2 regions of the Vibrio pomeroyi genome follow, and region 2 is predicted to be linked to the other one. Evidence: riboswitches for the same ligand, from Rfam matches in the RefSeq annotation. Region 2 holds a riboswitch; the other holds the start of a gene.
The links. A riboswitch is a leader RNA that binds a small molecule or an ion and turns the genes downstream of it on or off. The one in region 2 is predicted to bind cyclic di-GMP.
Positions count from the first base shown of each region.

Region 1: linked by a shared signal. The riboswitch ahead of OCV12_RS10635 (TfoX/Sxy family DNA transformation protein) and the one ahead of gbpA (N-acetylglucosamine-binding protein GbpA) in region 2 are both predicted to bind cyclic di-GMP.

Region 1 is NZ_AP025506.1:2,421,381-2,436,291, forward strand. Features, by position in the region: gene mukB (chromosome partition protein MukB) at 51-4,511, opposite strand; gene mukE (chromosome partition protein MukE) at 4,508-5,314, opposite strand; gene mukF (chromosome partition protein MukF) at 5,295-6,632, opposite strand; gene cmoM (tRNA uridine 5-oxyacetic acid(34) methyltransferase CmoM) at 6,758-7,543, opposite strand; gene elyC (envelope biogenesis factor ElyC) at 7,659-8,507, shown strand; gene torR (two-component system response regulator TorR) at 8,708-9,421, opposite strand; gene torD (molecular chaperone TorD) at 9,708-10,355, shown strand; gene purR (HTH-type transcriptional repressor PurR) at 10,670-11,674, shown strand; cyclic di-GMP riboswitch class I at 11,845-11,930, shown strand; gene OCV12_RS10635 (TfoX/Sxy family DNA transformation protein) at 12,058-12,648, shown strand; gene OCV12_RS10640 (TVP38/TMEM64 family protein) at 12,782-13,462, shown strand; gene OCV12_RS10645 (putative signal transducing protein) at 13,509-13,826, shown strand; gene OCV12_RS10650 (alpha/beta fold hydrolase) at 13,958-14,755, opposite strand.
Region 2 is NZ_AP025507.1:1,828,224-1,843,134, forward strand. Features, by position in the region: gene OCV12_RS23975 (mechanosensitive ion channel family protein) at 1-510, shown strand, start outside; gene OCV12_RS23980 (hypothetical protein) at 623-1,030, opposite strand; gene aroG (3-deoxy-7-phosphoheptulonate synthase AroG) at 1,210-2,262, opposite strand; gene OCV12_RS23990 (DUF3820 family protein) at 2,576-2,791, opposite strand; gene OCV12_RS23995 (DUF3313 domain-containing protein) at 2,804-3,475, opposite strand; gene OCV12_RS24000 (hypothetical protein) at 3,575-3,928, opposite strand; cyclic di-GMP riboswitch class I at 4,252-4,341, shown strand; gene gbpA (N-acetylglucosamine-binding protein GbpA) at 4,414-5,880, shown strand; gene cyoE (heme o synthase) at 5,991-6,929, opposite strand; gene OCV12_RS24015 (COX15/CtaA family protein) at 6,919-7,974, opposite strand; gene OCV12_RS24020 (hypothetical protein) at 8,050-8,658, opposite strand; gene OCV12_RS24025 (SURF1 family protein) at 8,717-9,616, opposite strand; gene OCV12_RS24030 (DUF2909 family protein) at 9,528-9,758, shown strand; gene OCV12_RS24035 (cytochrome c oxidase subunit 3) at 9,795-10,679, opposite strand; gene OCV12_RS24040 (cytochrome c oxidase assembly protein) at 10,717-11,346, opposite strand; gene ctaD (cytochrome c oxidase subunit I) at 11,357-13,018, opposite strand; gene coxB (cytochrome c oxidase subunit II) at 13,015-14,232, opposite strand; gene OCV12_RS24055 (phospho-sugar mutase) at 14,735-14,911, shown strand, end outside.

The DNA.
Region 1 (14,911 bases), on a different replicon from region 2:
ATATAAAGTGAATAGAGGCTTTGAATTGATATGATAAATCGGCTTAAAACTTACTGCTCAGCTTCTTCAATCAGCTCTTGCACTGGCGATGCAGGTTTGTTTTGAGCAAAACCGCGCAGACCAACAACGTGTACGTGTTCATGATCTTTGAAGACCTTACGTACCAGTTTGTAGGTTGTGCCTTTCTCTGGGCTGATGTTCTCCGGTGCTGCAATCAGAAGCTGCATACCTAGACGGTCACACAGTTCAAACAGTGTAGAGATAGACTTCGCATCCAGACGTGCTGCTTCATCAAGGAACAACAAGCGACATGGAACAATGTCTTTGCTACGAAGTCGACGAGACTCTTCTTCCCAGCTCTGAACAACCATCAATAGGATAGATTGACCAGTACCGATCGCCTCACCGGTAGACAGTGCGCCCGATTCCGCTTGTAACCAACCATCAGAGCCACGGTTAACTTCAACACTTAGCTCTAAGTAGTTACGGTAATCCAGTAGCTCTTCACCTAGAACTTGCGGAGAACGTTGACCCATGTCGATGTGTGGGTTCACACGTTGGAACAACTTCGCCATTGCTTCAGAGAAGGTGAAACGAGTCGTCTCGAACAAGTCTTTGTGCTGCTCTTGTTGAGTCGCGAGGCCTGATAGCAAGATTTCGTGACTTTCGCGGATCTTAACATTCAGACGTACGCCCTTAACCTGACCAAAGTAAATGTTCGACAAGCCTTGGTTCAGCATACGAATACGGTTCTGCTCACGCTGAATCGTCTTCTTAATGATGCTTGCTACCGACTCAGAGCTGATCGCTAGGCGGTTTTCACGCTGGGTCAGTTCTTCTGTTAATCGAGCTAGCTCAACTTCCATCTCTTCGATTGCTTCAACCGGATCATCCGTATGAATGATGTCTTGGCGAATACGCTCACGAAGATGTTGGTAAACCGCAATGTAGAACAGAACCTTACGCTCTGGATGTGCATTATCTTCCGATAGACGCAGCGAATCACGTAGGTCTTCATTGTCAGCCACAGCCAAACGTAGCGCACCCAGTGATTTATCCGACATTGAGCGAAGTTCACCAGCCGTTAGGTAAGCCAGTTCACGCTTGTGTAGACGACGTTCAACGTCATTCTCACGAGCTAGACGAAGTACTGAACACCAACCTGCTTTTGCTGCAACCACAAAGGTACGAAGCTCTGTGTACTCTTTCTGTACTTTCTTAAGACGCTTAGCCAGCGCTTTCATCTCAAGTTCAGTTGAAGTAATCGTACGCTCGTATTCACTCTTACGGCTTCGAGACGTGTGTAGACGCTCTTGAAGCTCGTCACGACGACGTACAGCGCGTTCTTCTGCGCCTTCATCAGCGTTAACACCGAACTCTTGAAGCTCTTGCTTGAACTCTTGAACCGTCTCTTGCTTCGCTTGGTGCGAGCTCTTCAGTGCTGCCAATACTTGGTTGTACTGGTTCATCTGTTCACGAGCTTGTTTCAGGCCATCACGACCTTTCGCTCTTGCTTGTTCCGCTTGAACCAGTTTCGCTTTCAACTGCTCGCTCAGTTCGCTGCTCTTGTTAAGCAGGTCAACAGAGTCTGCGTAAGCAAAGTAGTGACGACGCTCAATCAGATCAGACAGTGCGAACACTTTGCCTTTTAGCGTTTGCAGTGCGTTGTCTGCTTGACGGTACTCTGCTTCCAAAGCTTCAAATTGCTCTGGATCAGCGTCGAGTGCAGAAACAATTTGCTCTAATGAAGTCAGCGCTTTGCCGTGAGTGTTCAAGTAAGACTTCGCTTCGCTTAAACGCTCTAGTTGTGCTTCTAATTCAGCGAGACGTTCAGCTAATGTTTCGTCTTCAAGAATACGAACCATAGGCGCGAGTTTGTCTAATGCACCAAGTGCCTGTTTGCTTTGTAGAAGCTGACTGCGTTGTTGTTGCTCTTTAGAATCTAGATCTGCCAGAGAACGAACAATTTGGTTACGCTTATCACGAATAGACGCTAGCGCCTGCTCTGGATCAGCGTTGAACGCAACGTGCAGGTGCTTCGCAACAAAGCTGTTGAATGCTTGGTATAGGCGATTCAGTTTTTGAGAATCAAACGCTGCTTTGGCGTGGTTCTCAACAACTACATCACGCTCTTCACGCAATTTTTCAAGGCGTTGTTCACGAGCAGCGCGACCAAACAGTGGGATCTCAGGGAAGCGAGAGTAACGCATTTGGCGATCGTTCAACTGAACACACACCGCGCCTTCTAACTCATCCGCGTTGAATGAGCTGTCATCAAACGCGTCTACATCACCTTCTAGGATGTAAAGGTCTTCTGGACAATCATCAAGATCAATCAGTTTCTCTTTGATGCCATCAAGATCTGAAACCACAATCGCATGACGAGCCGGGCCGTACATCGCACTGAAGTATGGCGCATCGCCAATCGTGATGTCGTCGTAGATCTCAGAAAGCAACACGCCACCAAGGGTGTCCGCTAGGCCTTTCAGGCGAGGATCGTTAGAACCACCTGGAGAGGCTAGACGCTCAATTTCTTGCTCAAGTTCAGCTCGGCGAGTTGCCAGTTGATCTTTAGCAACCGCTTGAGATTTTTCGTCTTCAAGTACTTGCTGCATTTGAGTCATTACCGCTTGGCTATCTTCTAGCTCAGCTTCGGTTTGATCTCTTAGCGCTTCAAGGGCATCGTTTGCTGTGATCCAAGCAGGAGCAATAGATTCTAGCTTTTGAATCTCTTGATCGTGGTTTTGTTGCACACGACGTTGTTCACTTTTCGCTTCACGTAACTCTTCTTGAGCATACTCAAGCGTTTCGATCTGCATTGCATGACGTTCACGTTCTTCTTCGAAAACCGCTTCGTCAGTCAGTGAAATGTTGTGTTGCTTTTGGTATTCAGTCGCTAGCTCTTTCGCTTGACGTTGCTGCGCGACATCACGAGCCATGTCGCGATGCTGAGCACGCCATTGCTGTTCGTTCTCAACAACGTGTTTCGCGTTACGGCCTTTTTCTAGAGCTTGCTTGGCGCTGTAAGACGCTTCTTTACGCTCTACGTCACCAACGATGCTCTTAACCAAAGACAGTGCTTTATCGAACTGTGCAGAAGCTGCAGAAGACATGTCGAGCTTGTGCTTAGTAGACAGTAACGTCTGCGTGCTAGATTCTTCTTGTGCTTTTAGCTCAGAAACCAAGGTTAACGCGCTTTCTGCAGTAATAGAGTCATCACCTAGCAACTGCTTGGTTTTCTCTAATGCTTGCACGGCTTGCTGGTATTGAAGAGCACGAGTCTGCTGAACATCCAACGCTTGTTGGTAATCAGCAAGCTGAGTTTTCAGGCTATCCACTTCTTCTTCAGTAATGGTTGCCTGCTCTTCAGCCAGAAGTACGCGTTCTTGAGCTTCTTCAACCACCATCATCTGCTCTTCTAGACGCTCATTAAGCTCTTCTAGATCTTCGCTATAGCGAGCAATTTTCTCTTGCTGACGAAGTGCAGTTTGAACCAATTGAAGATGATCCGAAGCCGCTTGGTAATCTTGCTCTAGCGCTGACTCTTGATCCACCAGCAGTTCGAGTTCTTCTTGAACACGATTCAACAGGTTGTTTTGATCAAGCAAAGTTTCGCGAGAACCAAACAGTTCACCACGGAACTTCATGGTTTGATCTAACTTGTTACGACGATCGTTGGCATGGCGCATGTAGTCCGCAGCCACGTAGTTCGTAGATTCAGTGATCAAGTGTTTGAACAAGTCACGATCCGACTGAGTTGTCTTGATCGCTTCTAGCGTCATGCGGTTCTCGCGCAGTGCCGATTCCATATCTTGGAATGCTTTCTTCACGCCACCATTTTGCGGTAGAAGGTAATCACGCAAAGAACGTGTAATCGCACTTGATATACCACCGTAAAGTGATGCTTCAATTAGACGGTAGAACTTAGAACGGTCGCTGCTGTTACGCAGTTTCTTCGGTACTACACCGTACTCAAACATCTGTGAGTGGTAATCAACAATCGAAGAAAACGCCTTAAAGTGCGCCCCTTCGTACTGTGCAACAGCGGCTTTCACATCATTTAGCTGACATACACGAGCGTGGCTGTCTGAAACGTTCTGAATCAGCACGTCCGTTGGTTTCACATGGCTTGGAAGGCCTTGAATAACGAACGGCTTGATGTCTACTTTCTTATCACGACCCGCAACTTGCTGCAGTTTTACTGCAAACAACAGACGTTGATTACGAGAGTTCACTACATCCAGCGCTGCATAACACGCGCCAGGTTGAAGCTTACCGTAAAGACCTTTATCACGAGATGACTGTGAGCTACCCGCTTCCGTTGTGTTACGGAAATGCAGAAGGCTTTGGTCAGGGATAAGTGCTGTGATGAATGCCGCCATTGTGGTCGACTTACCTGCACCGTTACCGCCAGAAAGCGTTGTAACCAATCCATCAATATCAAAAGTACGCGCGAAGAAGCCGTTCCAGTTGACCATGGTTAATGATTGATACTTACCTCTTTCAATCATGCTTCACCTTCTACTTTTGTTTGTTCGCCGTCGTTTGACTCAAGGTCAAAGCCAGCTTGATCGTTAAAAATGTCTTGTTGACCGTTTTCGTCTACGCCTGCATCGACTCCTGATGCAGCTTCTGCTTGCTCTTCATTCAACAAGCTTCCTTGGTTAGGCTCTTGAGTATGCACCACAGCTTCACCATCACGGATAAGACGCAGTTGAGCTTCTTTCATGTCATCGCCAACACGTACATCAGCACCAAAGCGGAATACCGCTTCGCTGATACGGAATTTGCCCGTCTCACCGATCGCAATCAACATGCCGATACGACGTAAGCGACGTAGAGAAGTACGCACTTTTTCAAACAGCTTTTCTTTGTCTAAGTCAGAACCCGACGCACGGTTGGTTGCTAGCTTCATGAGTTTTTTCTCATCCGCTAACGACATCAACTCATCAAACAGCTCTTGGTTAGTAAAGATACCTTCGTGTGCTAGACGCTCCGGGCTTAGGTACAAGAAACACAGTACCTTACCAACGAGCATGTCCAGCTCAGACAAAACGCTACGACCGATTAGCGACGTAGAACGCGGACGCAGGTAAAAGAAGCCTTCTGGCGCTTTCACAAGCTCGGTGTTGTAGCGTTGGTAGAAATGCTGAAGCTCAACTTCAAAATCAGAAAGTAACGCGTGGTTATCTAGGTCTTCTGTTGAAATATGCTTACCTGAACGCAGCATGCTGTCTAGCGCAGGGAACAATGGGTTCGCTATCGCTTTTACCAGTTTCTCTGGCATGTAATCATCAGTACTTGTTAATGACATTTGCTTGTACCTTTGCACCGAAATCGTTGATTGCCTGCCAATCTGGCTGAATAGCCTGATAGTCAGACTCTGAGTAACCTAAGCGCACGGCTTGGTCGACAACAATTCTGGCTAAATCAAAATGGTGTGTGCGAGGGTGTGCCGCGAGGTAATCGCGTAGCACAAGGCCAAGATCAATTGGCGCACCTTGCTGTTTGTGAGCTTTTAACATCTCTGCAATTCGGTCTGAAAGTAGATCATTCACTTGCTCAAATTCTTCGTATTCTACGTCGATTGGTGCTTGACCCATGACTTCATCATCACGAAGTACCAAGGCTTCATCACGTAAATCGGTGAGCTTTTCAGCATCGGCGTAGGTCAATAACCAAGGCGCATCAAAGTAGTCGGTAACCGACTGACGCAAGCGTTGGCTAAAGGCACGGTTTTTATCCATATCAATCGCGGTACGGATAAACTTGTGAACGTGGCGGTCGTAACCGATCCACAAATCGATCGCTTGCTGACCCCAACTAGTGATTCGGTCGAGCTTCATCTGCAAGCCGAATAGGGTTTCGCCAACGAACTCGAGTTCATCGTCACCGTAAACAATTTCTTGAATATCGAGGATCTGTGTTTGCAGTTCATCACCCGCAGCTTGCAAGGTGTCTTGCAACTCTTTTAGCGTGGAGGAGGTTTCTGATAGCAAGGTTTCACAGTTGTTGATCGCCTCTCGCCAATCCTTATTTAAAAGGTCGGCAATTTGCTGCTTAACGGTTTGCTGCTGTTCATCCATAACACGTTGGTTAAGATCAATCTGATCGAAAATTTCACCAACAGAATACTTGAGCACGCCGTAAACGTTCTTTCTCCAATGTCCTGGAGTTCCGCCCTTCTGCGCAGCTTCAATGGCTTTCGCCATCTCGTCCGCAACCATAGAAAGCTGGATAGACAATTTTAATTTTGAGAACTGACGGTGGCGTAAGTAATAATCCGAGATACCAATCGCTAATGGCGACAAACGGTAAATGCTCGCACCATCGGTGATTTCGCTAGTAAAGCGGCTAATCAGCTTCTGTTTGACCAACTCATTGATGGCGTTGTTGGCACGAAACGCAGACGCTTCGCCAGTATCTTCAAACAGTCGAGTGACGATGGTAAATGCATCGTGCAGTTCACCTTCGCCCAACTCTTCATCGAACCTTTCATTGCTTAGTACTGCGATAGCAATCAAAAATGCTAAGCGCTCTGGCGGCAAGTTTAATGAAAAATCATGCTGCTTGACCCAGCCCACCAACTCATCAATTGGCTGCTCTTCGGCAGTTTGAGTCATTTCACTCATTGTGGTTCCTGTTACTGTTCTTCGTCATATCGAACATGTTAGATATGACGCCTATTTCTTTATGACGCGGGCTTCTTACGATTGCATAGCGCATGTTGTGGCTTCTTTTACCACATTCACCGCTGTTATTGCGCAGGTTTTTGAGCCCAAACGTGAATATAACGGCCTAGCGACAGATATGGCTCTTGGCGACATAGCTGTTTTTCTAGTTCCAATACATCTTCAAATTGGTAATCGCCCATGTACTCCATATTACCTATGTAGTCACTGAACGAGCGAATGCCTGATTTACCACAGATTTCTAGACCAGCGTCTTCTATCCATTGGTAAACTTCTTCTGGCTTCAAGCCTTTTTGTGGTTGCAGCTTAAACCGTTTTCGATGTGGCATCCCATTCAATACATGAGGAATGTTGCCACAAATCACATTTTTCAGGACTAATCCGTGGTGGTTGTAAAACATTATCGAGGCAACGCCACCCGGTTTGACTTGTTCAAGCAATAAATCAAGCGCCTCTTTCGGGTCAGCCAGCCATTCCATTACGGCATGAAACATCACAACATCGACTTTCTCATCGAGGTGTTCTGACACCTTTTGCACTGGAGAATGGATAAATCGATACTGCTCTAACAAACCCGCTTCGTTGATACTTTCTTCGGCAAGCTTAAGCATCTCAGAAGAGAGGTCGCACAAAGAAACCTTATGTCCAAGCGCGGCGATTTTCTGCGACATCTGTGCAAGACCACCTCCGGCATCAAGCACATGCAGCGGTGACGCTGAATGCTCAAATTGGCTCAAAGCTTGTTCTAAATCTTCCCATACGATGATCTGACGGATCTCTCCTTTGTCAGAGCCGTAAATATTTTTTGCAAATTTGTGGGCAATATCGTCGAAATTACGGTCTTCAGTCACGGCTACTTGAGTTATTATGTCCTATCGTGCCTGCTATTCTGTCACAGGAATTTCAGGAATAAAGAGGCGATGTCTCTTTTTACTACTAAGTGATGTTTTTTCGGACTATTCGGATATGTTTGAGCTGAAAAAAGTAGTGTCTTCACTATTGATGCCACTGCCAGCAATGTTAATTCTCGCTTTTCTGGGCTTAGCCCTAGTGATGTTTACTACCAAAAGGAAGACTGGTTGCCTAATTACCCTTTCAGCCCTCTGTGGTATTTTCCTAATCGCTTTCCAGCCAGTTTCTAGCCAACTTTTAATGCCAATGGAAAGGCAACACACCGCTTTTTTACCTGTCGACGACACCGTCGATTACGTTATGGTGCTTGGAAGTGGTCATGTTGTTGACGACCAAATCCCACCAACATCAGAGCTTAGCCGCACTGGTTTGATGCGTTTGAGCGAGGGGATTCGTATTCTACGTCTTTACCCTGGTGCCAAGCTTATTTTGTCTGGCTACGGTGCTGGTACAGAAGTGAGCAACGCAAGAATGATGGCTAAGGTTGCCCTAGCCCTTGGTGTTGCAAAACCTGACATCATTTTGCTTGAGACAGCAAAAGACACTTGGGAAGAAGCTCGCCAAGCTGCCGCGTTTGTTAAAAACAAAAAGATGGTATTGGTGACATCTGCGAGCCACATGACTCGTGCATTGAATGAATTCCACGCGGCTGGCATGAAACCATTACCAGCGCCAACCAACTACCTTGCTCAAGAAGGCATTGTTGAACCTTGGAATAAGTACATGCCTAAAGCGATCTATCTAGAACAGACAGAGCGTTACTGGCACGAGACCATGGGATTGGTTTGGCAAAGCCTGCGTGATTGGCTAGACACCAGTAACGATATTTCGGAAGAGCCAATTGTTGTTCCTGAGCCTTCGAGCTTAATTGAAGAAGACGGTGAAGTTTCTGCAGCGCAGTAAACCAACCTGATGTTTCTCTCTGCTTATGTCTAACTCAGCCTAATATTTAAATCAGCTTATTGGCAGGCAGAATCGTAAAACAATTCGTAGGCTGTCAGTTCGATAACGACAAAAGCTAAGTAATAAAAAAGCCGAGGCATCAATGATGTCTCGGCTTTTTCGTTCATATGTCGTTGCTGACTAGAAGTTCACTCAGAACATTAGTCACCAGCGAACATGTAACCTTCACCGTGAACCGTCACAAAGATTTGTGGGTTCTTAGGGTCGAATTCCATTTTTGCACGCATGCGACGAATCAGTACATCGATCGTACGGTCATTCGGTGCGTCCACTCGGTGGCTGATCATATTCAGAATACGTTCGCGACTTAATACTTGGTTAGGGTAAGAAGACAAAGCCACCAACAATTCATATTCAGCTTTAGTCAGTTTCACTGGCTCGCCGTTTTTGCTTAGCGCACGACGAGGGATATCAAATGTCCACTCACCGAAACGAACCACAGACTCGTCTGATGTTTCTTCTACTGCGCCTGCTGCCGTTTTACGAGCGGCAGAAATACGCCAAAGTAGGTTTTTAACTCGAACCAATAACTCGCGAAGTTCGAAAGGTTTAGTAACGTAATCGTCCGCGCCCATTTCAAGGCCAACGATTTTGTCGATGCTATCCGTGCGTCCAGTAACTAAAATAATTCCAATGTCTGATTGACTGCGTAATTCGCGAGTTAGCATCAATCCATCTTCGCCTGGTAAGTTGATGTCCAGCATAATGAGATCAACGTTGTTTTCATCTAACACGTTTCTCATTTGAGCGCCGCTTTCTGCTTCGCTCACTGTGTAACCTTCGTTCTGGAAGTATCCAACCAGTTTACTGCGGGTTACCACATCATCTTCTACGACTAATACGTGATAGCTCATCTACACCACTTTTCTTATTTAATAGTTTCAGTAACTATTCTATTCATAACTAGTAACAATTCTAGTGTTACAGAAGATAAAAGCCAGAAAGATGAATCTTTTTTGATACAAGACAATCTTAAACCTTGCTATTTATCGCCCATCGCAATTCAATATAGGCATTACTACTAACGAGTAACTTTGCGTTTCGCAAATAACCTTGTTATTCAGCCTTGGTGTTTATATCCCAAATCACTTGACGATATTGAGTATGCAAACGCCGCAAGACTAAATCAGGATCCAAGAAATGAAAGATACGAAAGCGTTCAACGAGCAAAGAGCAGAAATCTACTGGTGGCTATCAAGCTTATTCGCCAAAGAGCTCACTCAAGAAGAACTCGATCACTACCACTCTGTTGAGATTCGTTCTTTCCTAACTGGTTTAGGTGAAAATGAAACACTAAAGCCTGCGATTGATAGCTTAGTTGATGCGCTAAATCGTCTGCAAACACGTGAAGACGCTCAGCTAGAACTGTCTGCTGACTTTTGTGACCTTTTCTTAAAGACGGATAAACATGGTGCCCTTCCATACGCTTCTATGTACATCGGTGAGACTGGCCTATTAAACGATAAGCCTGCAAAAGAGATGGAAGAGATCATGGCTAAACACAATTTAGTGGTTAACCAAGACCTGAAAGAGCCAGCAGACCACATTGCTATCGAACTCGATTTCCTTGGTAACTTGATCATCCGTTCTAACGAAACAGAGCTTGAAGAAGAGCTAGAGAAATCATTTGCTGTTCAACAACAGTTTATCGAGCAACAACTCCTAACTTGGGTACCAAAATTCAACGTTAAATGTCATGACGTTGATGAATTCGGTTTCTACGCTTCAGTCTCATCTCTGCTACTCGCATTCTGTCAATTGGACACTCAATATTTAGCCGGTGAATAGCTTATTGGGCGACTAAGTAAATAAATTCAGTAGAATGTGACAATTCACCCGGATTTCTGGGTGAATTTTATTGCGAGTAATTTCTAGTCAGTCTAAAATTGTGACCGCAAACGATAAAATATGAAACATTCACGAAATGCTATGCTTATTAAAGTTCAGAGCATTTCGGTGTTAAGACAAGCCGCTCATAGCGGTTTTTTGTTTTTTAGCACTTTAGTACCCAAAGAGCCCTACAAATTTAAGCTCTTAGTTAGGTAGCTTAACGGCTACTTCATTCCGTACTTTGGGAAAGTAGCTTCTAATAGGATAAAACCATGGCCACTATAAAAGATGTCGCTCGCTTAGCCGGCGTATCAACAACAACCGTTTCTCACGTAATCAACAAAACACGTTTTGTTGCAGAAGCGACTCAAGAAAAAGTAAACAAAGCCGTAGATGAACTGAACTATGCACCAAGCGCGGTTGCTCGTAGTTTGAAGTGCAATACAACACGCACTATCGGCATGCTTGTTACTCAATCAACCAACCTATTCTTCTCTGAAGTTATCGATGGTGTTGAGAGCTACTGCTACCGTCAAGGTTACACTTTGATTCTGTGTAACACGGGTGGTATCTATGAGAAGCAACGTGACTACATTCGAATGCTTGCAGAGAAACGTGTAGATGGCATCTTAGTTATGTGTTCAGACCTAACTGAAGAACTAAGAGAGATGTTAGATCGTCACGCTGACATCCCTAAAGTGATTATGGACTGGGGCCCAGAGAGTTCTCAAGCTGACAAGATCATCGATAACTCTGAAGAAGGTGGCTACCTAGCAACCAAATACCTTATTGAGCGCGGTCACTCTAAGATTGCTTGTTTAAGTGGCCACTTAGACAAAGCGGCCTGTGTAGAACGTATCGCAGGCTACAAACGCGCACTCAATGAAGCTAAGATTACTGCCGATGACAACATGATCATTGAAGGTAACTTCGAGTGTGATACTGCTGTTCTTGCTGCAGAGCAAATCGTTGACATGAAAGATCGCCCAACAGCAGTATTCTGTTTCAACGATACAATGGCGCTGGGCTTAATGAGCCGATTGCAAGAAAAAGGCATTCGTATCCCTGAAGATATTTCAGTCATTGGTTACGACAACATCGAACTAGCTGAGTACTTCTCTCCACCGTTAACAACGGTTCACCAACCTAAACGTCGTGTTGGTAAGAATGCATTCGAGATTTTATTAGAACGTATAAAAGATAAAGATCACGAGAAGCGTGTCTTCGAAATGCACCCTGAGATTGTTGAACGAAGTACAGTTAAAACGTTAAATTAATTGATAAAACGAGTTTTATTTCATTAAGCGCACCTTTGGGTGCGCTTTTTTTATCAACAACTATAATGAACCTATATGCACAACAGAAAGATCATTAATTGAAGCAATGTCACATTTTGAAATAACAAGTGTGAGCCTCATTCAACAAAAACTTTATTCTATTCAATCAGTCACGCACAGGGCAAACCACTTGAAAAAGTGGGACGCAAAGCTTCCGGCCTAAACCACTCGTTGGTATGGTAGCGGGGTTACCGATGGCAAAATGCAGTAACTACTGACAATTTAGTAATTTACAGCCTATTGACAATTTAATTGCAACATTTTGCTAATCTCTCGGACCTGCTTATTTGGTGGCGTAGTTCAAATACACCGAGATAAATAACATGGATAAACCGATACTAAAGGACTCAATGAAGTTATTTGAGCCCCTAGGAAAAATTAAGTCACGCTCAATGTTTGGTGGATTCGGTCTTTTTGCTGATGACACTATGTTTGCTCTGGTTGTTAATGACCAGTTGCATATACGGGCAGACAAATGCACAACGAAGCAATTCGAACAACAAGGGTTTCAACCGTACGTCTACAAAAAACGTGGTTTCCCTGTCGTTACTAAATATTTCGCTTTGCCTGAAGGCCTGTGGCAAGACCAAGAGAAAATCTTGGAACTCGCAACAACGTCTCTGGGTTTTGCTAAAGAAGAAAAAGCTGAACAGTCTTCTGCTAAGCCAACTCGACTCAAAGATCTGCCGAATCTTCGACTCGCCACTGAGCGTATGTTGAAAAAAGCAGGAATCGATTCCGTTGAACGTTTATATGAATCTGGCTCTGTAAACGCCTTTAACGCCATCAAGGAATCGCATGCGTCCTCTGTCAGTATTGAATTACTGTGGGCGCTAGAAGGTGCGATCAATGGAACACATTGGTCTGTTATACCGCAGCAGCGTCGTGAAGAGCTTATCAATCGCGTCAATTAACTTTGTCAGTTCAAACTACTTATATAACTAAGCCGCATTTTTTGCGGCTTTTTTTATATCTGTTGAAAGTTAATCTATGCTTTGCCTGTCTATCTATACTAATGGTATGCATTGAAAATTAGAGGAAGTATCAATGAGTAAGAAAATGATATTGGGTATTGTGTTGGTCGTAACCATCATATTGTTAGGCGTCAATTTTGGCCAGTACCTAACGCTTGAAAATGCCAAGGCCCAACAAGCCGTTTTGAATGACTACATTGACAGCAACTTTATTGCCGCCGCTGCTATCTATTTTGTCGCGTACGTAATGATCACTGCTTTCTCTATTCCTGGAGCTGCGGTTGTCACGCTTTTAGGGGCTGCACTGTTTGGCTTCTGGAACAGTTTGCTACTGGTATCTTTCGCAAGCGCTATTGGTGCGACCCTTGCCTTCCTGAGTAGCCGTTACCTACTACGTGATTGGATCCAAACCAAATTTGGTGACAAATTAGCGACGATTAACAAGGGCGTAGAAAAAGACGGGGCATTTTACTTATTCTCGCTTCGCCTGATCCCTGTGTTCCCGTTTTTCCTTATCAATCTACTGATGGGTTTAACCCCAATGTCAGTTTCTCGTTACTACATTACGAGCCAAATAGGCATGCTACCTGGTACTGCTGTTTTCTTGAATGCTGGTACTCAACTCGCAGAAATTGATTCACTTTCAGGTATCGTTTCACCTTCAGTACTACTATCGTTTGCATTACTGGGTGTATTCCCAATTATTGCCAAATGGTTGATGAGCAAGTTTCGCTCAACACCTGTCGCTGAATAACGTATATAGCTGACTAACACCTAAAGCCGAATAAGGTTCTATCTCAATGAAAATCTTCAGTGCATCGAATCCAACAGAAGCCCATATCATCTGTGGGTTGTTAGAAAGTGAGAATATTGCGTGTGAAGTCCGTGGTGAAGGTTTGTTTGGTTTAAAAGGGGAAATCCCATTTACCGAAGAAACTGACCCTTACGTATGGCTATATGAGCCAGAATTGGCCAGTAAAGCTCGCACTATTGTCAATGACTACCAAAAACAACAAGATTCGATCATCTATGAAGAGTGGCGTTGTGGTGAGTGTCATGAAGTCAATGAAGCGCAATTCGGTTCTTGTTGGCAGTGTGGCGCAGCTTCTCCTGAATAATATCTTACGACGACAGTCTGAGATTCGGTCAGATACCTCCTCCAAATAAAAAACGGGAAGCTAACTAAGTTAGCTTCCCGTTTTTATTTCAATTCGATTTAACTCTCGGCTTAGAGAATGAACCTAAAAAATCACTGGATTTGCTTTTGGATAAACTCGATAGAATGTTGGTTGAATTCTTCAGGGTTTTCAACATTACACACGTGACCGCAGTTTGCGATTTCAACCAGTTCACTCGACTCATGTGCCTCAACCATTTCTTTAACGGGCTTGATGAACATGTAGTCACGTTCTCCCATCAAGTAGAGAGTCGGGATTGGTAGCTCTCTATCTTTAAAGTACTTCATCAGAGGGTTTACATCGGCCGTCAGGATGAACCAACGTTTGAACTCTTTTTGACAAAGCTTTTTGGCTTCGCGGATAAACAAGTGGCGCGATTCTTTCTGGCTTTTTTGCGGCATCACAATGTAAGCAAACAGGCTATACAGCCACATGTAAGGAATGATGTGCTTACTCAGGTTACCGAGTTTGACCAACACTTGCGAACGAGTATTGAGTTTGGTTACCGCCCCACCAAGAACCATTGAACGAACACGTCCTGCTGCTAGCTCTGCAACGTTACGAACAATAATAGTCCCAAGAGACATGCCCACGAAGTGTGCTGAACGGATTTTAAGATGATCTAACACTTTAAGAATATCGAGCGTGACCGATTTGAACGTATAGCGATTCGAAATCAGCTCTTTAAGTATGTTGTCTGATTTACCATGCCCTCTCAGGTCAATGAGAAGCAAGTTGAAGTGCTGCTTATACGCTTTAATCTGTTTAAACCAGATAGAGGAGCTGCCTCCTGCGCCATGCACAAATACAACCCACTCATCGCTCGTAGGGTGAGTAAATGTTTTATGAAATAATAAACTCTCAGACATACCTATCGCTTTAATAATTAAAATGGAGCTATGCCTCATCACGAGGCGATGACTAAGGATATCACGCAATTAAGAACTTTAAGTGATAATAGTGTCAAACCTGTCATTAGTCATGTGAATACCAACCCCACCTTTTCTACCTGACTAAAATGAGTT
Region 2 (14,911 bases):
GTCGGCGATTGGATTCGCTCTCCCGACCGTCAAATAGAAGGTACAGTCGAACGTATCGGATGGCGCATGACTATTATTCGCACCTTCGATAAACGCCCATTGTACGTACCAAACTCGGTTTTCAGTAACATTGTGGTGGAGAACCCATCGCGAATGTTGAACCGCCGAATCAATGAAACCTTTGGACTTCGTTACCAGGATGCTAGCAAAGTGGCTCTTATCGTGGATGACGTAAAAGCCATGCTTGAAACGCACCCAGATATCGATGCTAAGCAGACGCTCATCGTTAACTTTGATAAGTTTGGGCCATCAACGCTTAATTTCTTTATCTACACCTTTACCAAAACCGTCAACTGGGTGAGATACCATGAAGTTAAGCAAGATGTTTTGCTGCAAGTGCTAGCAATTATTCATAAACACAATGCAGATATCGCCTTCCCAACACAAACACTTAAGATTGACCCGCAAGGTCTTACGGATGATATGAAGTATGATTTAAGCAGTAAATAGCCAAGCTTGTTTCGATCAAATAGACTTGAGTTGACCTTGTCATTGTCATTGTCATTGTCTAAATAAACAAAAGCCGCAAATAATTGCGGCTTTCTCATGTAAGCAAACGGTACTATTTGAGTTGTCTCGCGGTATAACTTTCGCTCGCCACGCCAGAGCCTTTGCGCTTTTTCATTGTTACTTTTACTGAACGTTTAGCATCAGCAACATCATAACGAATCGCTTGGCCCAAGAGCTTGTCATTGCGTTTGAGTTCTCTGGCTTCTAACTTAATCGTTTTGTTACCGCGGTTCACATCGCAACGGTAATCCCAATCGTTATTGCCATCTTTCAAACTAAGTAGAATACGCTGATTGCTTTTTCCTGACGTCGCTTTAATACCACGAGGCTGCTTGTCAATCGCTAGAGCAAGGCCAGCTTTACACAGTTGCTCTGCGTTAAAGCCGGTTGCGGCTTGTACATTTGATATAGAAAACGTGTTTACTGCAATTAATACAACACTCGCCAATACTGCTTTCATTGATACGACTCTTCAGTTTATGGAACACCACACCATTTAACCATTCGCTATGCGATAAGTAAATAAATTTATAGTATGATAAACCTTAAAATGACAAACCCGTAAAAAAGCCCTTACTAGCAACGACTAATAAGGGCTTCGAATTTTCAGTAACTCAGTGGTTGATTGTCATGATCAACCTACTTGTTGCGGCGAGCTTCAACAGCATCTGCCAGTTGACGAAGTACTGTTTCAGTATCTTCCCAACCAATACAAGCATCAGTAATCGACTGACCGTATGTTGCAGCTTTACCATCGACTAAGTCTTGGCGACCTTCAACTAGGTGAGATTCGATCATCACACCGAAGATAGCTTTATCACCACCAGAGATCTGTGCGCTTACGTCATCAGATACGTTCATTTGACGTTTAAACTGCTTAGAGCTGTTTGCGTGGCTGAAGTCAATCATCACCTTCTGTGGAAGGCCTGAAGCTGCTAGCTCTTCTTTGATCTTACCAACGTGCTCTGCGCTGTAGTTTGGCTCTTTACCACCACGTAGGATGATATGACAATCAGGGTTACCTGCTGTCTCAACGATAGCTGAGTGGCCGTATTTAGTTACAGACAAGAAGTGGTGAGAAGCGCTAGCAGAACGGATTGCGTCTGTTGCGATCTTAATGTTGCCATCTGTACCATTCTTAAAGCCAACAGGACAAGACAGACCAGAAGCCAGTTCACGGTGAACTTGAGATTCAGTAGTACGTGCGCCGATTGCACCCCAGCTGATTAGGTCAGCAACGTATTGAGGTGTGATCATATCCAGGAATTCACTTGCTGTCGGCATGCCCATGTCTGTTAGATCAAGCAGTAGCTTACGCCCTAGACGAAGACCATCATTTAGCTTAAATGTGTCGTCCATGTACGGGTCATTGATCAGACCTTTCCAACCAACGGTTGTACGTGGCTTTTCAAAGTAAACACGCATTACGATTTCAAGCTTATCGCCTAGTTCATCGCGTAGCACTTTCAAACGCTTACCGTACTCAAGAGCAGCTTCAGTGTCATGAATAGAACATGGGCCAACAATAACGAGCAAGCGATCATCACTTTCTTCTAAAATATTGTGAATCGCTTTACGGCTTTCAAAGGTTGTAGAAGAAGCAATTTCTGTCGCTGGAAACTTTTCTAAAACAGCAACAGGTGGTAATAACTCTTTTACTTTGTTAATTCTTACATCATCAGTCTGGAACATTGCTTACTTCTTCCTATTTTCTATCCTTGAGCTGAATGTACGTTATCTCACGTAACTTTCCATCAGCACATATCTTCTTGTTCCCTGTAACTTAACTAGTAAAAACTCTAGTTTCAATCACTAATTTAAAAAAAACGCAATTTTTTTTGTGTTTTATATTTAAAACACCCCGTATAACATTATTTACACGCTATCGATTGCGCAATTTAAGGCAGGATAAGATTCTATGTTGTGCGAATTGTCCTATGCCCCTAATCCACTACTGAAGATGAAAACAAAAAAGCTCACGTGATTAGCGTGAGCTTTAATTTAATTACATTCTTTTCAATGGCTTGACGACACTATCAAGCCCTTCGATTTTCAGAGCAAGGCACAGCTTTAATAGGTCACCCAGTTCACCAGACGGAAAACCTTTTTTATCGAACCACAGCAAATATTCTTCAGGTAAATCGATCAATGTACGACCAGCGTATTTGCCAAAAGGCATCTGCATTCTGGCAAGTTTAATGAGGTTCTCTTTTTCTAGCATTACAGGCTCTTTCTATGCGTCATCGATGTTCTGTAGAGTATCACCTAAACGTTCAACCCAATAGTTGATTGCATCTTTGGCATCATCTAGGGAATCGATCATGGTCGAAAAGTCTTTGTTCCCGGCTTCGCGGTCGATAGCTGCGAACAATGGCGTCCCCTCTTGAGCATCACTCACTAAAAGCTCAACACTGGCGCTACCTACATTTGTGTGCTCACCTGTTGCCACCTTAGAAATAGTGGACATCGCAAGGCCAAATGGCAGAACGCTGCTTGTCACGGCTAAGATAGGGTTTGGTGTTTCAACGTTACTCAAGGCGATACTTAGTCGCAACGTCTTACCTGTGGGTTCATCGACAATTGTTTTATGAGGCGATATTTTCTCTTCCAAACGAGCAACCATGTGATCAGTCAGTTCTTGAATCTCTTCCTGATCGAGCGAGCCTTCTTCTGCAAGCACAAAGATTTGGTCAATCACCACAGAATCATAATCGTCTAACTTAGATTTCAAACGTTGTGCGTCACGCAGGCCAATTCTAGCCCAAACTAAGTCAACTCCACCGTCAGGGCCTGGCTGAAAATCCTCATAACTGGTGAATTTGGTTGCGGTTTTAATTGGACCGCCTGCACAACCAAACAAAAAAATGCTGGTTGCAACAAGCAAGAGAAGTTTTAAAGGTTTCATAGCGCACTTACATTAAAAAGAAGAATCTAACTAAGTATGCCATACCCTATGTGGAAAGATTGTAGAAAAAGGGGTTAAAACTCAGAGCTAGCTCTAAAATTAGTCATGCTGCACAGTGTGAGCATACTCTACAATCACCTGATTTCCTTCGATATAAGCGTTTTGAATCTCGCCATCAACACTCATTCTACTTTTCAAATAAACCACTTTAGGTCCAGATTCATTGCCTTCTTTAAGTGAAGGAAACACATTTCTAGGTTCTAAATGAAGTAAACGGCAAAAGTGACTGATGAAAGACATGGTCAATGGCGTCTCCCCTCTTAACACTCTTGAGAAATCAAGCTGGTTCATTCCTAGCTTTTTTGAAAACTCCATCTGCGTAATTCGCATTCGCGATTTTTGTGACATCCACGTTTGATACAACGCATCTCTGTCTTGTTCTGTGAATTCCATACCGACTCCTTTATATAATTCATACCAATCAATTGTCCGTTTTTTCATACATGGCATGTCAGGGTTCGGTTAGTGGAAACCAAAGGTTTGGTTTTGATATGAGTGCAATTGTTGTACAGAGCAGAACACAAAAACCCAAAAGCATTCACAAAAACGATTAGAGCAAATACTTTCTTTATTTATATCAATAATTTATACGTTAGCTAACGAAACATATAGCAAGTTAATTTGTATTAAGAATTAAAAGTTCGAGATTAGCATTCCACATTTCAATCTATTGATTCGCATTTATAAAACTGGTTGGCTACATTCCGTTTGCTTAAACGCACTTCTGGCAAACTATTTGAAAGAATAGGACGCAAAGCCACCGGTCTGTCGACAAATATTCTGTCTATGATAGCGGGGCCGCCACTTAATAGGATTTAAGTGCACATGCATGCCGGAGTGTTCTCTTTTTTGTCGGCCAAATACAGTAAGGACAAATAATGAAACAACTCCCAAAAAAATCACTCATCGCGCTGTCGCTACTTAGCGTAAGCGGTGCAAGCTTCGGTCATGGTTATGTTTCGGCATACGATAATGGCGTTGCTGAGAGCCGTGTCGCTCTATGTAAGTTCCCTGCGAGTGACACACAACAGAAAAACACCGACTGTGGGGGTATCCAATACGAACCACAAAGTGTGGAAGGCCCTGAAGGTTTCCCTGAAGTCGGCCCTGTCGATGGAAAAATCGCCAGTGCAGAATCTCCTTTAGCGGCAGCACTAGACGAACAAACCGCAGACCGCTGGGTTAAACGCCCTATCAAGTCTGGTTCTCAATACTTTGAGTGGACGTTCACAGCGAACCACAAGACCCGCGATTGGAAATACTACATTACGCAGCCAGATTGGAACCCAAACCAGCCTTTGACACGCAACTCTTTTGATTTAACGCCATTCTGTGTTGTTGAAGGCAATATGGAACAGCCACCGATGCAAGTAAGCCACTTGTGTAATGTTCCAGAGCGCGAAGGTTATCAAGTGATCCTTGCTGTATGGGATGTGGGTGACACTGCTGCAGCTTTCTACAACGTTATCGATGTGAAATTTGATGGCGACGGCCCTATCATCCCGGATTGGGATCAAGGTGGTCAGATCAACCCAACTCAAGACCTGAACGTTGGTGATGCGGTATACACTCGTGTCTTCGACCAGTCTGGTGAGAACGCTTCATACAGCACTGAGCTAGTGATTGAAAGCAATGAGCAAGGCAAAGCAAACAACTGGTCTTACGCACTTGCCTCTAAGATCAACCAAGAGCAGACGCAAATCAAAGCAGGTCAATTAAACGGCCAAGGCGATTTCGCTCCTGTATACGGTTCGAACCCTATTTACTTAAAATCAGGTTCAGGCTTTAACAGCGTAGAGATCGGTTACAAGATTGATACTCCAGAACCAGACCATGAGCTAGAAGTGACTGGCTTAAAGTCTGAGTACATTATCGATGAAAACCAGCCAACACAGCTTGATCTTACTCTTGCAGCAACAGGCGATATTCAAGCTGAATTGACTGTGTACAACCATCATCGTGAAGCACTTGCTTCTCAGAAATCAGAATTAGCAGACGGACAAGTGGAAGATGTTCAACTGACTTTGTCTAAATCTGAAGCTGGCCACCACATGCTTGTGGTTGTGACGAAAGATGACCAAGGTAACTTAGTGGATCAGAACACGCTTGATTTCCATCTAATGGATGAGCAAACACCGCCACCAGCGGGCGATTACGATTTCGTATTCCCAGAAAGCATTGAGTCTTACACTGCGGGAACTACAGTACTAAGCAGCGATGGTAGCGTTTATCAGTGTAAGGAGTTCCCATACTCTGGTTACTGTGTTCAATGGGCACCAACAGCAACTCAGTACGAACCAGGTGTAGGTTCACACTGGCAAGATGCTTGGAACAAAGTGGACTAATTGATCACTAGAAACTGACTCTTAATAGATAAGAGTGAGTAATCAACCAAACAAAAACGGATGCCTAGCGCATCCGTTTTTTTACTCAGTGCCATCTGAAACGTCAGTTATCAAAGTAGATAATGGTCGGCCAATAGAGCTACGAACAAGAGCATAAGGTGATAAATAGAAAACTTGAAGGTCTTCATCGCCATGTTGGGCTCATCACGATATTTAAGAACCCACGCATGATAAACAAACCCTCCGTTTAGCACCAAAGAAGTACTCAAATATATCCAACTGCTCATTCCAACTAATACTGGAAGCACACACACGATGCTTAACAACATTGTATACAGCAAAATTGAAGTCTTGGTGTAGGCTATCCCATGAGTCACAGGCAACATCGGAATATCCACTTTCGCGTACTCGTCACGACGATGAATCGCAAGTGCCCAAAAGTGTGGAGGCGTCCAGATAAAGATAATCATCACCAACAACCATGCACTTGAATGCAACTCGTTAGTGACAGCCGTCCAGCCCAATAACGGAGGCATTGCACCTGCGATCCCTGCTATAACAATGTTTTGTGGCGTCGCTCGCTTCAAGTACATGGTATAGATAACTGCATAACCTAATAAGCTCGCAAAGGTTAGCCAAGCGGTCAGTTGGTTTACCAACATCGCTAAGGTGACGAAACCAAGCAAGCCAATGCCTGCAGCAAACGCGAATACTCGTACGCTGCTAAGCTCTCCTGATGGTAAAGGACGACGATTAGTTCGAGACATTTGCCCGTCGATCTTCTTGTCGATCAAATGATTAAATGCAGCTGCCGAACCTGCCATTAACCCTATCCCTATCATGCCGAATAAAGCTTGCTGTAGTGGCAGTCCATTAGGCACGGCCAAACACATTCCGACTAATGCCGTTAACAACATCAAAGCAACCACTTTAGGCTTGGTCAGTGTTAAATAAACCTTCCAAGCAGCTTTGTTTTTTGCAGCCATTTCATTACTTGAAACTGCGTCTTGAATCACAATTTCATGCTGTGTTGAAGTTCTACTGACCATGATTACCTCCTTGTAATACACTGTTCTTCACCAAGTTCTCACTTGGTTTTCGCTGCCACACGACAAAGTTGGTCACAACCATGCTAATAAGCAGCATCGCCGCGACTAGGTTATGTAAAACCGCGACTGATATTGGCAGGTGAAACCACACGTTGCTGATTCCAAGGCTGATTTGAGTAACCAACACTATTGCGACAATCACGCTCAGCTTTTGGTGTGGTGTGTGACCAAACTTCCACAACTGATACACCACCATTAGCACCGTCAACGTTGCCACGATAGCGCCAAACCTATGCATGACATGTATAGTGAGCCTTGCGGGGTACTCCAATACACCGAACTCATAGTTCTCATGACCTTGCTGTGCAAAATCGAACGCGTTCTTAAAGTCTAAGTAGCTTGTCCAGTTCCCCTCACAAATTGGTAGCTGGGTACACACCAACGCGGCATAGTTTGATGAGGTCCACCCGCCAAGCAATATCTGCCCCACCACAATCACCAAGCCCAACGAGGCCCAGAATTTAATCTGAGGCGCATAAGAGGTCTCGCCAAATCGGGTTTGGAAATTAGAGAGACGACAGTAGAGTAAACACAAAAGAGACAGCAGAGTAAAACCACCCATCAAGTGCGCCATAACCACGACAGGCATCAACTTGAGTGTCACTGTCCACATGCCTAATAAAGCCTGAAAAATCACGGTTGCCGATATAAGTAACGGTAGTCCAGCAGAGGTGAGGTTCTTCTTAATACACCAAGCAACCACAACAAAGATAAGAAGCCCTAATGAACCCGCAAAGTAACGATGTATCATCTCTATCCATGCTTTATCTGCTTCAAGAGCACGCTCAGGAAATTGGAGATTTGCTTGATTCACTGCTTGTGCATCAGAAGGAACGGTAATTTTCCCATAACACCCAGGCCAATCAGGACAACCAAGACCAGCGTCAGACAAACGGGTGTAGGCGCCGAGCACAATAACGGTAAGCGTCAGCAAGATAGTCACTCGCATCACGAGCATGAGTAAGTCAGGGGCTTTATTCTGCATCGTTTATCTCCCTATATTTATTCCCTGTCCCTAATAGAGTTCAATCGCTACGCTCAAACACGAATGCTCTTTCAACTACCCAACGCGCGACAATTTAAGAAGCTTTCTGAGATCATGGATCATGCCTTTAGACTGCCCAACTAATTGCGACGGTTCTGAGACGCTTTTGTATTCCATAACGAGTTGCCCAAGAGGATCGATGATTACAATGGAAGCTGGCGCGAACTTGGTGCTCAACTGATCTCCACCCGATAGAAACGACAGATCTGGTTTGTTAAATGCTCCTGGTAGCGCCTCCCCTTCAGAGACAAAAACCACCGCTGTCACTCGCTCCTTATTTTTCCCTAACGCTAAATAGCTTTGATTCAAATAATGTAGCTGTTGTTCACACAAGCTATCGCATTCTGTTGGCGCAATGTAACCCACCAGCCACCCCTCTCCTTCCACCGGAGCCGTCAATCCAAAATCCTGCAACGTCACTCTTGGCTCAACCAACTCACCCGTGTTTGTCACACCAGATGTGTACCAATTTTGCTCTAACACGGTTTTAGCGATAATGGCAGGTAAGGCGAAAATCAGAATCAGTCCGATTAATACAAGGCGACCACGTGAGCGACGCTGTTTAAACGCAGCCAAGTTCGCATAGGTACTTTCCTTGTTCATTTGTACTTGAGACTTATCCATTTTGATTCCCTGTATTAAGCGCTGCCGTTCGCTATCTGTATTATGTCATTCCGATCATTTACTTCTTATTAGTTTGACTATGTTTCTTTAAGTATCGGTAGCAAATCAATAACATCAGCGAGAGCACTACCGCAGCCATCACGAACCATTGAAATGAGTAACCAAAGTGCTTCTCAGACTTCATCGCCGTAGGGCGCCATAACATCTCATAAGGCCATGAATCTAAGCTCTGAGGTTGAAAGATAAACGGCAACATCTCTTGTCCTGTATATTTCGATAACGCCTCTATATTGATGTTTTGAATTCTTTTCGGTGCCGTATTCTCTAACCCAAGCTCCTGACTTAACGGATTCGCTGAACGTGTGTACAAACGCCCAGACATGTTGGTTGGTAACGTTATGTGTCCAATATGTGGAAGCTCTCTTCTGTCATTACTTGCTGCAACGAACCCAAGATCGATCAACAGTTGTTTTCTTCCATCTTGTATTTGAACCTCACCAAGCATGTAAATCACGTACCCAACCGTTCCTTGGTTGATTTGATTGTCCAACAAGAACACCAAATCACTTGTTTTCACTAATTGAACGTCAGCTTTTAAACCATTTAAGGTTGAAGAATTCAATGACTGCTGAGTTCGAACACTTTCTTCTCGCCATTCTGAAATCACGGTATCTAGAGGCCTAGAGGACTGCGTTGCTCTCTGCGATAGCTGTTGCTCGTAGCGTAATTTCTCGTTACCTCTGTCTAACTGCCATAAACCCAACTTGATTAAAATGCCGACTGAAACCAAAGTTAGAACAACCGCAACCCAAAAACCTTTACTGCGGAACGTTCGTTCATCATGATTCAGACCGTTTGGAGTTATCACTATGGCGTCATCCACCTTTATCTTGTTATTCAAAGTTGTATTGGTTGCCCTACTGTTTTTCATCGCCTTCAACTTAATGAAAGGTCTCATCCAAATTGCTTCTGGCAAACACAATGGCAAGAGGCTGAGTCACTTCTTAGGACGTCGAGTCATGTGGTCAGCCGTTGTCGTGTTAATGCTGTTACTGGCTTTGGGAACAGGGGTGATAACGCCAAACCCTCGCCCTTATTAAGCCCTGCAAGCCCAACAGCTAAAGCGGTCTATGTCGTTAGAGGACATAGACGAACACAAATAACCCTAACCAAACCACATCAACAAAGTGCCAGTACCAACTGCCAGCTTGGAACGCAAAGTGGTCTTTGGGCGTAAAGTGGTCTTTAGCAACCCTTGCCAGTAACACAATCAAAAAGATCGTCCCCAAGCAAACATGCAAACCATGGAATCCAGTCAATAAGAAGAAGGTGTTGCCATAGATACCCGATTGAAGGGTCAGCCCCATCTCTTGGTAAGCGTGAACGTACTCTTCGACTTGGAAAAATAGGAAAAAGCCAGCTAGGACAATGGTGATCTCTAACCAAACGATTAATGCCATGCGCTTGTTTTGTTCAAGGCTTAGGTGCGCCATATGCAGCGTTACGGATGAAAGCAGTAAGATAATGGTGTTCTTAAGTGGGATACCTTGCCAAGGCATTGCTTGTGTCGTCACACCATCAGGTGTCGTGGTCAGCGGCCACATTGATTGGAACATCGGCCACAGCACTTCATGAGTCATTTCATTGTTGCCCGCCCCGCCAATCCAAGGGACAGATATCATGCGAGCATAGAAAAGCGCGCCAAAGAAAGCTCCGAAGAACATGATCTCAGAAAATATGAACCAGCTCATTCCTTGTCTAAAGGAACGAGATATTTGCTCGGAATAAACACCGCTCAATGATTCTGTAATCACGTTACTAAACCAACCCGCAAGCATATACAGAAGAACAGCAAAACCAACTAACAACACCGCTTTGCCGAACACGCCACCTGCGGCATCCGTTCCCATGTTTTGCACGGTTAACCCTGCTCCGACCGCAACAAGGAACAACGCAACGGCACCCACTAGCGGCCAATGGCTTTGATGTGGAACGAAATACACTTCCTTTTTAGAACTCATCGCTCAACTCCTTTGTTGATTCTGGTTCTGTAATGTCTTAATTACTTGCGATTACATTAGGCTCGGGACTGCTTGATTCCCCAACCACCTCACTCGTGATATTGAATAACGTATAAGAGAGCGTCAGCGTGTGTATCGACTCTGGAATGTTTGGCTCTATGTAAAATATCAAACCCATTTCGGCGCGCTTGAAGCCATCAAGAGGTTGCTGATTGAAGCAAAAGCATTCCATCTTGTTGAAGTAGGTCGCTCCCATTCCCGGCGACACCGATGGCACAGCTTGACCAATCAATGAACTCGCAGATAGGTTCTTCGCGATGTAATTGGTTTGCACCACCTCGCCAGGATGAACTTCCAACACACGTACTTCAGGCGAAAACGTCCATGGCATATCAGGCTTAATATGAGACATGAATTCCACCCGAATCGTACGAGAGTAGTCAGGTTGCATCCCCTGAGGCTGAACCGCAGAAACCGTATTGGTTTTACCGTTGATTCCCAAAGCCTCGCACATCACATCGTAGAGCGGTACCAAAGCGAAACCGAAACCAAACATCGCCACCACACTCAATACCAAGTAGCCCGTTAGCTTTTTACTTGATCGCTTCTTGGTTGAACGCTTTGGTTGTTTTTCATCTTGATTTGGATTGCTTTGCTTATCACCCATAGCTCACCCCCTAATCGATCTTAGGTGGATGAGTAAAGGTGTGATGAGGTGCGGGGCTTGGTACCGTCCACTCTAGCCCTTCAGCACGTTCCCATGGCTTGCTCGATGCTGGCTCACCGCCTTTAACACACTTGATGACTAACCATAAGAATATGAGTTGCGATAATCCAAAGGCAAAGCCGCCTATCGACACCACTTGGTTAACGTCAGCGAACTGAATGGCGTAGTCTGGAATACGACGTGGCATGCCCGCCAAACCTAAAAAGTGCATAGGGAAGAAAAGCACATTGACTGATATGACAGATGTCCAGAAATGCCACAGACTGAGCTTGTGATCGTACATATGCCCGGTCCACTTAGGCAGCCAGTAATAGGCCGCGGCCATTATCGAGAACACCGCGCCAGTCACCAGAACATAGTGGAAATGAGCCACCACAAAATAGGTGTCATGATATTGGAAATCAGCAGGAACAATGGCGAGCATCAATCCAGACAAGCCGCCTATCGTAAACAGAACGATAAAGGCGATGGTAAATAGCATCGGGGTTTCGAAGGTCAAGGCGCCTCGCCACATAGTTGCGACCCAGTTAAAGACTTTCACCCCCGTTGGCACCGCAATCAACATGGTGCAATACATGAAGAACAGCTCAGCAAAGACCGGCATCCCCGTAGTGAACATGTGGTGTGCCCAAACTAGGAAAGACAAGATGGCGATACTACAGGTCGCGTACACCATAGAGTGGTAACCAAACAAACGCTTGCCACTAAAAGCTGGGATGATGGCAGAGACGATACCAAACGACGGTAAAATCATGATGTACACTTCGGGGTGCCCAAAGAACCAGAATATGTGCTGAAACATAACGGGATCACCACCACCAGCCGCATCAAAGAAGCTTGTCCCAAAGTATTTATCAGTCAATACCATGGTCACCGCTCCGGCGAGAACCGGCATCACGGCTATCAGCAAGAAAGCGGTAATTAACCAAGTCCACACGAACATAGGCAGTTTGAACCAAGTCATACCTGGCGCTCTCATGTTCACGATGGTCACGATGACGTTGATCGCACCCATGATCGAACTGATCCCCATAATATGAACAGAGAACACAAACAGTGCCGTACTATCTGGGCCGTAAGTCGTTGAGAGCGGCGCGTAGAATGTCCAACCAAAACTCGGGCCGCCTCCCTCTGTAAACAGAGAACCAATTAGGATCAAGAAAGCAAAAGGCAAAATCCAGAAACTGAGGTTGTTCATTCGTGGCAGCGCCATATCGGGAGCGCCGATCATCATCGGGATCATCCAGTTGGCGAGCCCCGTGAATGCAGGCATTACCGCACCGAACACCATGATCAAGCCGTGTACTGTAGTCATCTGATTAAAGAAATCAGGCTCAACAAGCTGCAGACCCGGTTGGAACAACTCAGCACGGATCACCATTGCCATCGCACCACCGGTTAAGAACATTGCGAAACTGAACCACAGATATAATGTACCGATGTCTTTGTGATTGGTTGAATACAGCCAACGCGCCCACCCTTTGGGAGCAGCGTGAGAGTCGTGGTCATCCAGAGGTAGGTCATTGCTATCCAATGTACCTTCCACAGAATGGCTCAAGGCCTGATCTTCTGCAGGCGCCGATTTCACCGGCTTATCAATTGGTGAACTCATAGCTGCTCCTTAGCATCACTTTGTGCTTCATCCGTTGAGCCCTGTTCGTCAGGTGCTTGGGCTCCGCCTTCTTGTTTAACCTTGTAAGCGTTAATATCTGAAGCCTGAACAATATCGCCCGTGTCATTACCCCAAGCGTTTCTTTGGTAAGTGACGACCGCTGCGATCTCTTTCTCGGTTAACTGGTTATCGAAGGCTTGCATCGCCGTGCCTCCGCGACCATAAACAATGGTATCGATGTGCACATCCACATCCCCAAGAGCAACCGGGCTACCTTTAATCGCTGGAAATGCCCCTGGAATGCCTTCACCGTTTGCTTGGTGACAAACCGCGCATCGAGTTTTGTAAACCTCTGCACCGATGGTATTCAATTCATCTAAAGAAAGTGACGCATCTAATGCATCTTGCGCCGCTTGTTGTGCGGCAATCGCTAACTCTTTCTGTTCTGCTAACCATGAATCAAACTCATCTTCTTCCATGGCATGCACCACTATCGGCATAAAGCCATGCGCTCGGCCACACAGCTCAGCACATTGGCCACGATACACTCCGGGCTCATCGATTTTTGTCCAAGCTTCGTTAATGAACCCCGGAATGGTGTCTTTCTTAACAGCAAAGGCCGGAACCCACCACGAGTGAATCACATCGTCAGAAGTCATCAAGAAGCGAACTTTTCTATCAACAGGAAGGACTAATGGCTTATCAACCTCTAACAGATAATGCGCGCCTTTCACTTCAATGCCTTCGATTTCTTTGTCACTGGTCGCTAATAGGCTGAAGAACTCAACATCTTCGCCAAAATAGCTATAATGCCATTTCCATTGTGAGCCAGTAATTTTAACGGTGAGTTCAGACTGAGAGGTGTCTTCCATCGCTATCAAGGTTTTAGTAGCGGGTATCGCCATTGCGATGAGGATGATAATAGGAATGATGGTCCAGAGGATTTCAACTTTAGTGCTTTCGTGAAAATGAGCGGCTACCGCGCCCTTCGACTTTCTGTGCCTCAGAATCGAATAAAACATCACACCAAAAACGACGAAGGCGATTGCACAGCAGATGTAGAAGATAAGCATATGAAGTTCATAAACCTCACCGCTGATCTCAGTCACGCCTCTTGTCATGTTGTATTCACTACTTGCATGCACTAAAGGCGACACTAAAACCACAACAAAACTCTTCAAAAGCCACGCTAGCCTAACCAGTAATCTTTTCAAAAGATCTCTCCTTATCCTTCCTAATTGGATACTTGCGACCTAAATGTCGTTACGAGCCATATTTCGTTGTGAGCTAAGTTTCATTACAAGCTATATGCCATAACCAGCCAGACAACATTCATTGTTATCCCGACTACACATGAAAAGGCTGAATCTCAATATACAACTCACATGGAGACAGCTTTAAAGCACTATCAACCTCCTATCGCCCCATGAGCCAATACGGATCAAAAGCGTTAGAGGTTTCCATGAAAGATTCAAAAACGGCGAATTTGTTAAATTTTGTTATATTTATGTAAAAGGCTAGTTAGTGATATCCAATTGTTCAAGGTAAGTTTACTTACTAAACAGTCAATTATTTGAAGTGACTAAGCTGCATGCCCTCTTGCCGTTGGAATTTATTTTATATCGAGTTTTACGATTGCTTTCATAGAAATGATAATCAATATCACTTAAGTTAAATCAACAGTAAGTCATACAGACATTAAAAGGTTTAGTGATTATGCAAGATGCAATGAATTGGTTAGCGAGAGACCCAGACCCGAGAACTCGTGAAGAGCTTCAACACCTCATAGATGAAGGAATGCACGACGAATTAGAAGACCGCTTTACGCAGCGATTAGAGTTCGGAACAGCAGGTCTTCGAGGCAAAGTGGGATGCGGTCCAAATAGAATGAAT